DNA from 3 places in the Pseudomonas sp. MM213 genome. Region 1 is predicted to be linked to each of the others. Evidence: predicted binding sites of a transcription regulator. Region 1 holds the regulator's gene; each other region holds the start of a gene.
The links. Region 1 encodes sigma-54, which starts transcription at its own class of promoters, with help from an activator protein. Its sites were predicted from a motif close to ANTGGCATNNANNTTGCTNT; they were not measured.

Region 1 (3,279 bases):
CCGTTGTCCTCGAGAACATCGAGCGCGGTGCTTTTACCTGAGCCGGAACGGCCACTGACGATGATCAAGCGCATGATTAGTGCCCGTTTTGCTCGTCCAGGACAACCTGATACAAGGCTTCATTGCTCGGGGCGCTACGCAGGCGATCGCGGACTTCCTTGCGATCGAGCATGCTGGCGATCTGGCGGAGCAATTCAAGGTGCGCATCGGTAGCGGCTTCGGGGACCAGCAGGACGAACAGCAGGTCAACCGGAGCACCGTCGATGGCGTCGAAATCGATGGGGGCGTCCAGGTGCATCAAGGCACTGATGGGCGAGGTGCAACCTTTCAGCCGGCAGTGAGGGATAGCGATGCCGTTGCCAAAACCGGTCGAGCCGAGTTTTTCACGGGCAATCAACGCCTCGAAGACATCTTGCATCTCCAGATCCGGCACTTCCCGGGCGATCAGGTTGGCAATTTGCTCGAGGGCTTTCTTTTTGCTGCCGCCCGGCACGTTCACGAGGGAACGGCCGGGGGTCAGGATGCTTTCAAGTCGGATCATGGGTTGGGAGTGTTAACGACCGGTCGCGCCCTGGAGGAGGCTCTGGGTCTTTTCCTTATGCTTTTTGAGTTGTTTATCCAGCTTGTCGGTCAATGCGTCGATCGCCGCGTACATATCGGTATGTTCCGCGTTGGCGACCACTTCATTGCCGGGAATATGCAGCGTGGCTTCGATTTTCTGCTTCAGCTTTTCGACCGTCATCGTGACCTGCACGTTGGTGATCTTGTCGAAATGCCTCTCTAACCGTTCGAGTTTTTCGCCGATGTAGGTGCGAAGAGGTTCGGTCACTTCCAGTTGGTGTCCACTGATGTTGACTTGCATACAGCTTCTCCTTCGTTGCCAGTGCATAAAGCGGTAGACCAGATGATCTACCACTGGAACGCTGTGGCGTGGCTCTACATCAACCGCTTGCGTTCGCTCGAAGGCGCGATCCCGAGGGATTCGCGGTACTTGGCGACGGTGCGGCGAGCCACCTGAATGCCTTGTGCCTCCAGTAAACCAGCGATCTTGCTGTCACTCAACGGCTTTTTCTGATTTTCCGCGGCAACCAGTTTTTTGATGATCGCGCGGATCGCCGTGGACGAGCATTCACCGCCTTCGGAGGTGCTGACGTGACTGGAGAAAAAGTATTTCAGCTCATATATGCCCCGGGGGGTATGCATGAATTTTTGTGTGGTTACGCGGGAAATCGTCGACTCGTGCATGCCCACCGCTTCGGCGATGTCATGCAGCACCAGCGGTTTCATCGCTTCGTCGCCGTATTCCAGAAAACCGCGCTGATGCTCGACGATCTGGGTGGCAACTTTCATCAGGGTTTCGTTGCGGCTTTGCAGGCTCTTGATGAACCAGCGGGCCTCTTGCAACTGATTGCGCATGAAGGTGTTGTCGGCACTGGTGTCGGCGCGGCGCACAAAACCGGCGTATTGGGCGTTGACCCGCAGCCGTGGCACCGATTCCTGGTTCAGCTCGACCAGCCAGCGCTCGTTGTCCTTGCGCACGATCACGTCGGGGACGACGTACTCGGCTTCGCTGGATTCGATCTGCGAGCCAGGGCGCGGATTGAGGCTCTGAACCAGTTCGATCACCTGGCGCAGTTCATCTTCCTTGAGCTTCATGCGGCGCATCAGCTGGCTGTAGTCGCGGCTGCCGAGCAGGTCGATGTAATCGGTGACCAGGCGCTTGGCCTCGGCCAGCCAAGGTGTCTTGGCAGGGAGTTGGCGCAATTGCAGCAGCAGGCATTCACCCAGGTTGCGGGCGCCGATGCCGGCGGGTTCGAATTGCTGGATGCGATGCAGGACGGCTTCGATCTCGTCCAGTTCGATGTCGAGTTCCGGATCGAAGGCTTCGAGGATTTCCTCAAGGGTTTCGTCCAGGTAGCCCTGATTGTTGATGCAATCGATCAGGGTCACGGCGATCAGGCGATCGGTGTCGGACATCGGCGCCAGGTTCAGTTGCCACAACAGGTGGCTTTGCAGGCTCTCACCGGCGGATGTACGGGTCGTGAAATCCCACTCGTCGTCATCGTTGCTCGGCAGGCTGCTGGCGCTGGTCTGGTAGACGTCTTCCCAGGCGGTGTCGACGGGCAGTTCGTTGGGAATGCGCTCGTTCCAGTCACCTTCCTCGAGGTTATCCACCGTCGGGGCGGTTTCCTGATAGGAGGGTTCTGAAACGTCGGCGTTGGGTTGCTGTTCGGCTTTGTCGGCCAAGGGGTCGGCGTTATCGAAGTCGTCGCCTTCTTCCTGGCGTTCGAGCATCGGATTGGACTCCAGGGCCTCCTGGATTTCCTGTTGCAGGTCCAGGGTCGACAATTGGAGCAGGCGGATGGCCTGTTGCAGCTGCGGTGTCATCGTCAGCTGCTGGCCCATTCTCAAGACTAGCGATGGTTTCATGGCAGGGGCTAAACACCTTATTCGCCGGCGCACATGCGCCATCCACTACAGGGCGCCGAAGCGCCAAACATAAGCAAATTATATGCCCGAAACCGTAGCGTTTGCCTAGAGCGCTGTAACAATAAAAAAGTATTGATTTTTTATCGAGACAAGCGCTCGGGCAGCCAGCCAGACACCTTAGTGCTTACAGGCGGAACTCATGGCCCAGATAGACTTCTTTCACGAGGTCGTTGGCCAGGATGGTGGCCGAATCACCTTCGGCGATCAGTTGGCCATCGTTGACGATGTAGGCGGTTTCGCAGATATCCAGCGTCTCACGGACGTTGTGGTCGGTGATCAGCACGCCAATGCCCTTGGCCTTGAGGTGGTAGATGATCTGTTTGATGTCGCCCACCGAAATCGGGTCCACGCCGGCGAACGGTTCGTCGAGGAGGATGAATTTCGGGTTGGTGGCCAGTGCCCGGGCGATTTCCACGCGGCGGCGCTCGCCACCGGACAGGCTCATGCCGAGGCTGTCGCGGATGTGGCTGATGTGGAATTCCTGCAGCAGGCTTTCCAGTTCCTTGCGGCGATCGGCCTTGTCGAGTTCCTTGCGGGTCTCGAGGATCGCCATGATGTTGTCGGCGACCGAGAGTTTGCGGAAGATCGACGCTTCTTGCGGAAGATAGCCGATACCGGCCTTTGCACGACCGTGCATCGGCTGGTGGCTGACGTCCAGATCATCGATCAGTACGCGACCCTGATCCGCCTGAACCAGGCCGACAATCATGTAGAAACAGGTGGTTTTACCGGCGCCGTTAGGGCCAAGCAGGCCGACGATCTGACCGCTGTCGATAGACAGGCTGACGT
Region 2 (3,279 bases), 2.6 Mb from region 1:
GCAACTGCGCGCCGAACAGGTCGATCCGCTGACCGCCGGTGATTTTGGTGTAGAGGTCGTATTTTTTCGCCACGACACCGATCGCGATCAGTTTGTCGGCGGTGATTTCGCCGCCGGGAATGCGCGGCACCACCGAATAGGTGCCGTTTTTCTGCATGTTGGCCATGAAGGTGTCGTTGGTGTCCTGCAACGGCACCAGCGATGCGTCCATGATCGGCTGGTTCCAGCACGACGCGAGAATCGAGCCCACGGCCGGTTTGCAGACGTCGCAACCGGTGTGGCCGCGGCCGTGTTTGGCCAGCAGTTCTTCGAAGGTGATGACCCCTTCTACGCGGACCAGCGCATACAGTTCCTGACGGGTATAGGCAAAGTGTTCGCACAGGCTTTTGTCGACGCTGACGCCCCGGGCGATCAACTCATGTTCGAACACTTGCTTGAGCAGACCGGCGCAACCGCCGCAGCCGGTGCAGGCTTTGGTCTGAGACTTGAGCAGGCCCAGGTCGGTGCAGCCGCCATCGATGGCCGAGCAGATGGAACCCTTGGTGACGTTGTGGCACGAGCAGACCGTGGCCGATTCGGGCAACGCGCCCGGGCCCAGAGTCGGCGCGCCTTCGGATGACGGCAGGATCAGGCTGGCGGGTTCCCCCGGCAAGGCAATCGCGTTCTGCATGTATTGCAGCAGCGTGTCGTAATAGCTGTTGTCGCCAACCAGCACCGCGCCGATGACGTGCTTGCCCGAGGCATCCACCACCAGCCGTCGATAGCTGGCCGTGGTTTCGTCGATGAACTGATAACTGCGTGCGCCCGGCGTGTTGCCGTGGGCATCGCCGATGGAGCCGACGTCGACGCCCAGCAGTTTGAGTTTGGTCGACATGTCGGCGCCCAGAAACGGCTCGGCCGTGTCGTTGCACAGACGTGCCGCCACACCGCGCGCCATCTGGTAGCCCGGCGCGACCAAGCCGAACAGGCCGCCGTTCCAGGAGGCGCATTCGCCGATGGCGTAAATGTCCGGATCGCTGGTCAGGCATTCGTCATTGATCACTACGCCGCCGCGCGGACCGATCTCCAGCGCGCATTGCCGGGCCAGCGCATCTTGTGCACGGATGCCCGCCGAGAACACGATCAGGTCGGTTTCAAGAAACTCGTCGTTGGCGAAGTTCATGCGGTAGCGATATTCCTCGCCCGCGCTGATCGATTGAGTAGAGCGCGACAGGTGCACACCGACACCGAGTCTTTCGATCTGCGACTTGAGCGCAAGCCCACCCATTGTGTCCAGTTGCACCGGCATCAGGCGCGGGGCGAATTCCACCACATGCGCTTCCAGGCCGAGGCTTTTCAGGGCATTGGCGGCTTCAAGGCCCAGCAGGCCACCGCCGACCACGACGCCGCGTCGGGCATTGGCTGCTGCGGCACGGATCGCATCGAGGTCTTCAAGGGTTCGATACACCAGGCGCGAATCGCCTTCGGCACCTTCGACTGGCGGCACAAACGGGTAAGAGCCGGTGGCCAACACCAACTTGTCGTAAGGGATGCTGCCTTGCGCGGTAATCACCTGGCGACGGGTGCGGTCGATTTCCAGCACCGGCACACCCAAATGCAGGGTGACGCCCGGCGTCTGGTAAAGCGACGCATCGGACAGCGCCAACGATTCGGCATCACGCCCCGAGAAATACTCGGACAGATGCACGCGGTCGTAGGCACGCATCGGCTCCTCGCTGAAGACGTGCAGCCGATACTGGTCAAGCGCGCCCCGCTCAATCAACTGCTCGACGCAATGATGTCCGACCATGCCATTGCCGATCACGATCAGCGTTTGCACTTTGTTCAACGCGGCAACATTGGAATTCATAAGAAGCACCCGGCTAAAACGGTTCAAAAAGCAAAAAAAACGCCTGAAACCTTGCGGTTCCAGGCGTCTTTGCCTGTTCTTTTGCGGTGTTAGCACCAGACGTCTATGCCTGATCCACCGATGTTGCCCATGATTCGATCGTCGTTGACCGAGGGGGCTGCCCACTCGACTGCGTTTATGGTGGGTCTGTCCGGTGTATTGCAGTGTTTGTGCCAGATCGCGAAAACGCTGATTGCGCAGCGTTTTTCAGGCGCGAGCACCGAACAGGCTCCAGACTTTTGCCTTCGCATAGTGCAGACCGAGGCCTCACGGCTTTATAAAAGTGCATTCATGGGCATTACAGGTATTTGAGCCAGGCGATGTCGCGACGTCGGGCCTTCAGCCCGGAGAACCAACGGACCGGGCGATAAAGCGCAATGGCCAACAGGATTGCGGCGATCCATACCGCGCCTACCGAGTCGAAACCGAAGTACGTGCCCTGATTCAATCCGAACAGCGCTACCGCGATGAGATACAAAACCTTCAGTGCGTAAAGGTGCAACAGATAGAAGAACATCGGCGCTGATCCAAACACCGTCAAGGGACGCAACCATCGGCTCTTCTGCAAGTGCTCAAACCAGAGAAGCAGCAAGCATCCGAGGCTCAGGGTCAGCGCAATAAACAGCAGCGACGGCGGGTATTTGGTGATGTTGAAAAAACTCATCAGTGTTTGCACGGAGGTATCGCCAACACTCCATGGCTTCTCGCCATAGCCGTTGAGCAGCCGCAGTACGACGAAACCGGCCAGCCCCAAAACGCCACAGAGCAGCAACTTGCGCTGACGCCCCTGGGCCTGCGCCGCTCGCCCGAACCACGGGCCCATGGCGTAACCCAAGCCAATGACACCGATCCACGGCAGCACCGGATAGGACGTGCGCAGCCGAAACCCTTCGGACAGTTCGATCCAGCCGCGATCATGGAGAATCGCCCATGGCACGTGCATCACCGATTCGATCGGAAAATGCAGGCCGTCCAACACGTTGTGACCGGCGATGATCGCCAGGCTCAAGAGCAACAACACCGGACGCGGCAGCCAGACCATCACCGACAGGGCCAGCATGCTCAAGCCGATGGCCCAGATCACCTGCATGTAAATGACGGTCGGCGGAAACTGGAACGTCCAGGCGAAGTTCACGAGGGTGAACTCAAGCACCACCAGAAACAGCCCGCGCTTGAACAGGAAGCTGCAAACGTCGGCCTTGCCGGCGTACTTCTCACCGTACAGCCAGGCCGACAGACCGGTGAGCAGCACGAAGACCGGCGCGCACAAATGAGCGAGCGTGCGACTGAAAAACAGCGCCGGCTCGGTCGTGGTGATGTCCATCGGATCGGACACTTGCCGATGCAGGAAAAAGGTTTCGCGAACGTGATCGAGCAGCATGAACAGAATC
Region 3 (3,279 bases), 980 kb from region 1:
CAGCGACAGCGAATAACTGATGTCGAGCATCCGTGCGAGGTTTTCCGCCCGCTCCAGGTAACGCGACATCCAATACAAATCCGAGGCAGTTCTACTTAACATGGCAGGCTTCCTTCAATCCTCGACCACCCAGGTGTCCTTGGTTCCGCCGCCCTGGGAGGAATTCACCACCAGGGAGCCTTCACGCAGGGCGACACGGGTCAAACCGCCGGGCACAACCCGGGTTTCGCGGCCAGACAATACAAACGGACGCAGGTCGATGTGGCGTGGGGCGATGCCGTTTTCGACAAAGGTCGGGCAGGTCGACAGGGACAACGTCGGTTGCGCGATATACGCGTGGGGCTTGGCCTTGATTCGCTCGCGGAAGGATTCGATTTCCGCCGCCGTCGCCGCCGGTCCCACCAACATTCCGTAGCCGCCGGAGCCCTGGGTTTCCTTGACCACCAGTTCTGGAAGATTGGCCAGCACGTGGGACAGTTCGGAGGGATTACGACACTGGAACGTCGGAACGTTCTTCAGGATCGGCTCTTCGTCGAGGTAGAAACGGATCATGTCGGTGACAAACGGATACACCGACTTATCGTCCGCCACCCCGGTGCCGATGGCATTCGCCAGCACCACATTGCCCGAGCGGTACGACGACAGCAGCCCCGGAACGCCAAGCATCGAGTCCGGATTGAACGCCAGCGGATCGAGGAATGCATCGTCGAGACGGCGGTAGATCACATCCACCGCTTTCGGCCCGTCCGTGGTGCGCATGAACACCTTGTCATCACGCACGAACAGGTCCGCGCCTTCCACCAGCTCCACGCCCATTTCCCGAGCGAGAAATGCATGCTCGAAAAACGCGCTGTTGAAGCGACCCGGCGTCAGTACCACCACGCTCGGGTTATCGAGGTGGCTGGAGCTTTTCAGGGTGTCGAGCAACAGGTTCGGATAATGGTCGATCGGGGCGATGCGCTGGGCCGAGAACAACTCGGGGAACAGGCGCATCATCATCTTGCGGTCTTCGAGCATGTAGCTCACGCCGCTGGGTGTACGCAGGTTGTCTTCGAGCACGTAGTACGTGCCGTCGCCATCGCGCACCAGATCGACGCCGGAAATGTGGGAATAGATATCCCGGTGCAGATCCAGCCCCTGCATCGCCAACTGGTATTGCTCGTTGGCCAGCACTTGTTCGGCCGGGATGATGCCGGCCTTGATGATGCGCTGCTCGTGATAGAGGTCGGCGAGGAACATGTTCAGCGCCTTGACCCGCTGGATGCAGCCGCGTTCGACGATCCGCCATTCACTGGCGGGGATGCTGCGTGGAATGGTGTCGAAGGGAATCAGGCGCTCTGTCCCCTGCTCGTCCCCGTAGAGCGTGAAAGTAATCCCGGCGCGATGAAACAGCAGATCGGCCTCGCGTCGCCGTTGTGCCAAAAGCTCGTCAGGCGTTTCGGCCAGCCAACGGGCAAACTCCCGATAATGCGGGCGGACCTGGCCGCCGGCATCGTACATCTCATCAAAATAGGTGCGGATCATGCCGTACTCCTTGTCACCCGGACATCCAGGCCTTCGCAAGGCCCGTGCCATCGGCAGAAACGCTTTGATATCAATCGGTTGGATATTCACATGATTAACACCGCACCAATCCTGTGCGGCAAATGCCCCAACCTGATCGCCCCCGCTTCATTGCGAAGCAATGCTGTCGCCTATCACCAGCATAGTCAGAGTTGATTTCACTGCCCGGAGGGGGATGCGGATAATTCGCGCATTCGCTGGAAATGCTCACCGAACTTCCCTTTTAGCCGCCTTGCTCAGGCGGCTTTTTTTTGTTTCGGGATTTGTGGCTGATGGTTTGGCGGTGATTGGGAGGACGCCATCGCCAGCAAGCCGGCTCCTACAGGGGGGCGGTGATTTGTGGCACGCCGGATTTCTGTAGGAGCCGGCTTGCTGGCGATCGGCCCTCGAATTCTGCGCAAACGAAAACGGCCAACCCGAAGGTCAGCCGTTAGTGGATGTTGTCGCTGTTCATAGTGTTATGCGAGTAGCCCTCGTACCTCCTGCTTGACGCCCCATCCTTCGATGATGCCACCCAAAGGCTCGACCACCGCCTCGAAGTCCTGCTCAAAGTCGCCGATGCCGTCATAGGTGGCGTACATCACTTTGCTCAGTTCCAGGGACCAGGCGCCGTCGTCGCGCACGCTGATTTGTGCATTCATGGATTCACCGCAGTAATGCCCTGCCGCCCTGCGTGCCCGCTCCTCGTCCGGGAAAATGGCGTAGAACTCGATGGGATGGAAACGTGAAAAGTCGAAACCGCCTTCTTTCATGCGGCGCAGAACCGAGCTGCTGATGTCTTCTTGATAGGCTGTGCTCATGAAACGTCCTCCTGATACCGATGGATAGACTTTCCGTACTCCCGACGCCGGCAACCGAAGGATGCGAGCGCTGCGGCAAGCAAATTGCCGATGGGAAACAAGCATGTAGCTGACAAGACCAGACCTTAGCGATCCATTCGCTGATCTCGCTTGCAGAGTAGCCCCAAGTCGGAGCCGCTGCCAAGGCCTGGTTATTTCACGAGTGTTCCAGAGGGGGTATCAGACGGGAGTAATGCCGAGGATCTGGATGCTGTTCTGGGCTTTAAGATTCTTGACGCTTGCATCAGCAGTTCGCCCTTCCAGATCATTCAGATCCAGTTCGGCGACGACAGGAAGGAGACGTTCCTTGATCAGTTTGGCGGCGTGCTCGTTGTCCGGGCATTCGTCGCACTCAAAAACTTCGTTGGCTGTTTCACCGTGATCATCCACGAAAGTGATTTTCCACTTTTGCATCACTGCCTCCTCGAACAAACCCGTAAATGGGCTTACATCCATCTGGACTTTTACCCTGACCGATCGTTCAAACAGATTACGCCGTGCAAGCATGAAAAACACGGTCCCTGTAGGAGCGAAGCTTGCTCGCGAAGGCGGCATATCAGTCAATAAAAATGTCGACTGAAACACCGCTTTCGCGAGCAAGCTTCGCTCCTACAGGGGTTTTGCGTATTTCTTTAGTCGTTGCTTGGCTTGTTCACGGCCTGCAACACGTATTGCGGCAAGGCGAACGCGCCGATGTGGATTTCCGGATTGTAGTAGCGGGTGACGATGCCGCTACCGGCAAAGCGCTGTTGCAGGGTTTCGCGGGACAATTTGCGATAAGCGGTGTTGGTCGCGCCCCAGGCAAAGGTCATCGAACCGCCGATGTAGGTCGGCACGGCGGCCTGGTAGAAGTGCCAGTCCGGGAACAGGCTGCGCA

Region 2: the regulator sigma-54 is predicted to act here: its motif matches at 1,877-1,896, upstream of nirB (nitrite reductase large subunit NirB).
Region 3: the regulator sigma-54 is predicted to act here: its motif matches at 1,557-1,576, upstream of K5R88_RS30110 (circularly permuted type 2 ATP-grasp protein).

The regions. Positions count from the first base shown of each region.
Region 1 is NZ_CP081943.1:5,628,959-5,632,237, forward strand. It holds gene rapZ (RNase adapter RapZ) at 1-74, opposite strand, end outside; gene ptsN (PTS IIA-like nitrogen regulatory protein PtsN) at 77-541, opposite strand; gene hpf (ribosome hibernation-promoting factor, HPF/YfiA family) at 554-862, opposite strand; gene K5R88_RS25515 (RNA polymerase factor sigma-54) at 937-2,430, opposite strand; gene lptB (LPS export ABC transporter ATP-binding protein) at 2,615-3,279, opposite strand, start outside.
Region 2 is NZ_CP081943.1:1,459,061-1,462,339, forward strand. It holds gene nirB (nitrite reductase large subunit NirB) at 1-1,849, opposite strand, end outside; gene K5R88_RS06550 (DUF1624 domain-containing protein) at 2,187-3,279, opposite strand, start outside.
Region 3 is NZ_CP081943.1:6,605,890-6,609,168, reverse strand. It holds partial or broken gene K5R88_RS30115 (alpha-E domain-containing protein) at 1-69, opposite strand, end outside; gene K5R88_RS30110 (circularly permuted type 2 ATP-grasp protein) at 115-1,524, opposite strand; gene K5R88_RS30105 (ribonuclease E inhibitor RraB) at 2,022-2,363, opposite strand; gene K5R88_RS30100 (hypothetical protein) at 2,583-2,816, opposite strand; gene speE (polyamine aminopropyltransferase) at 3,035-3,279, opposite strand, start outside.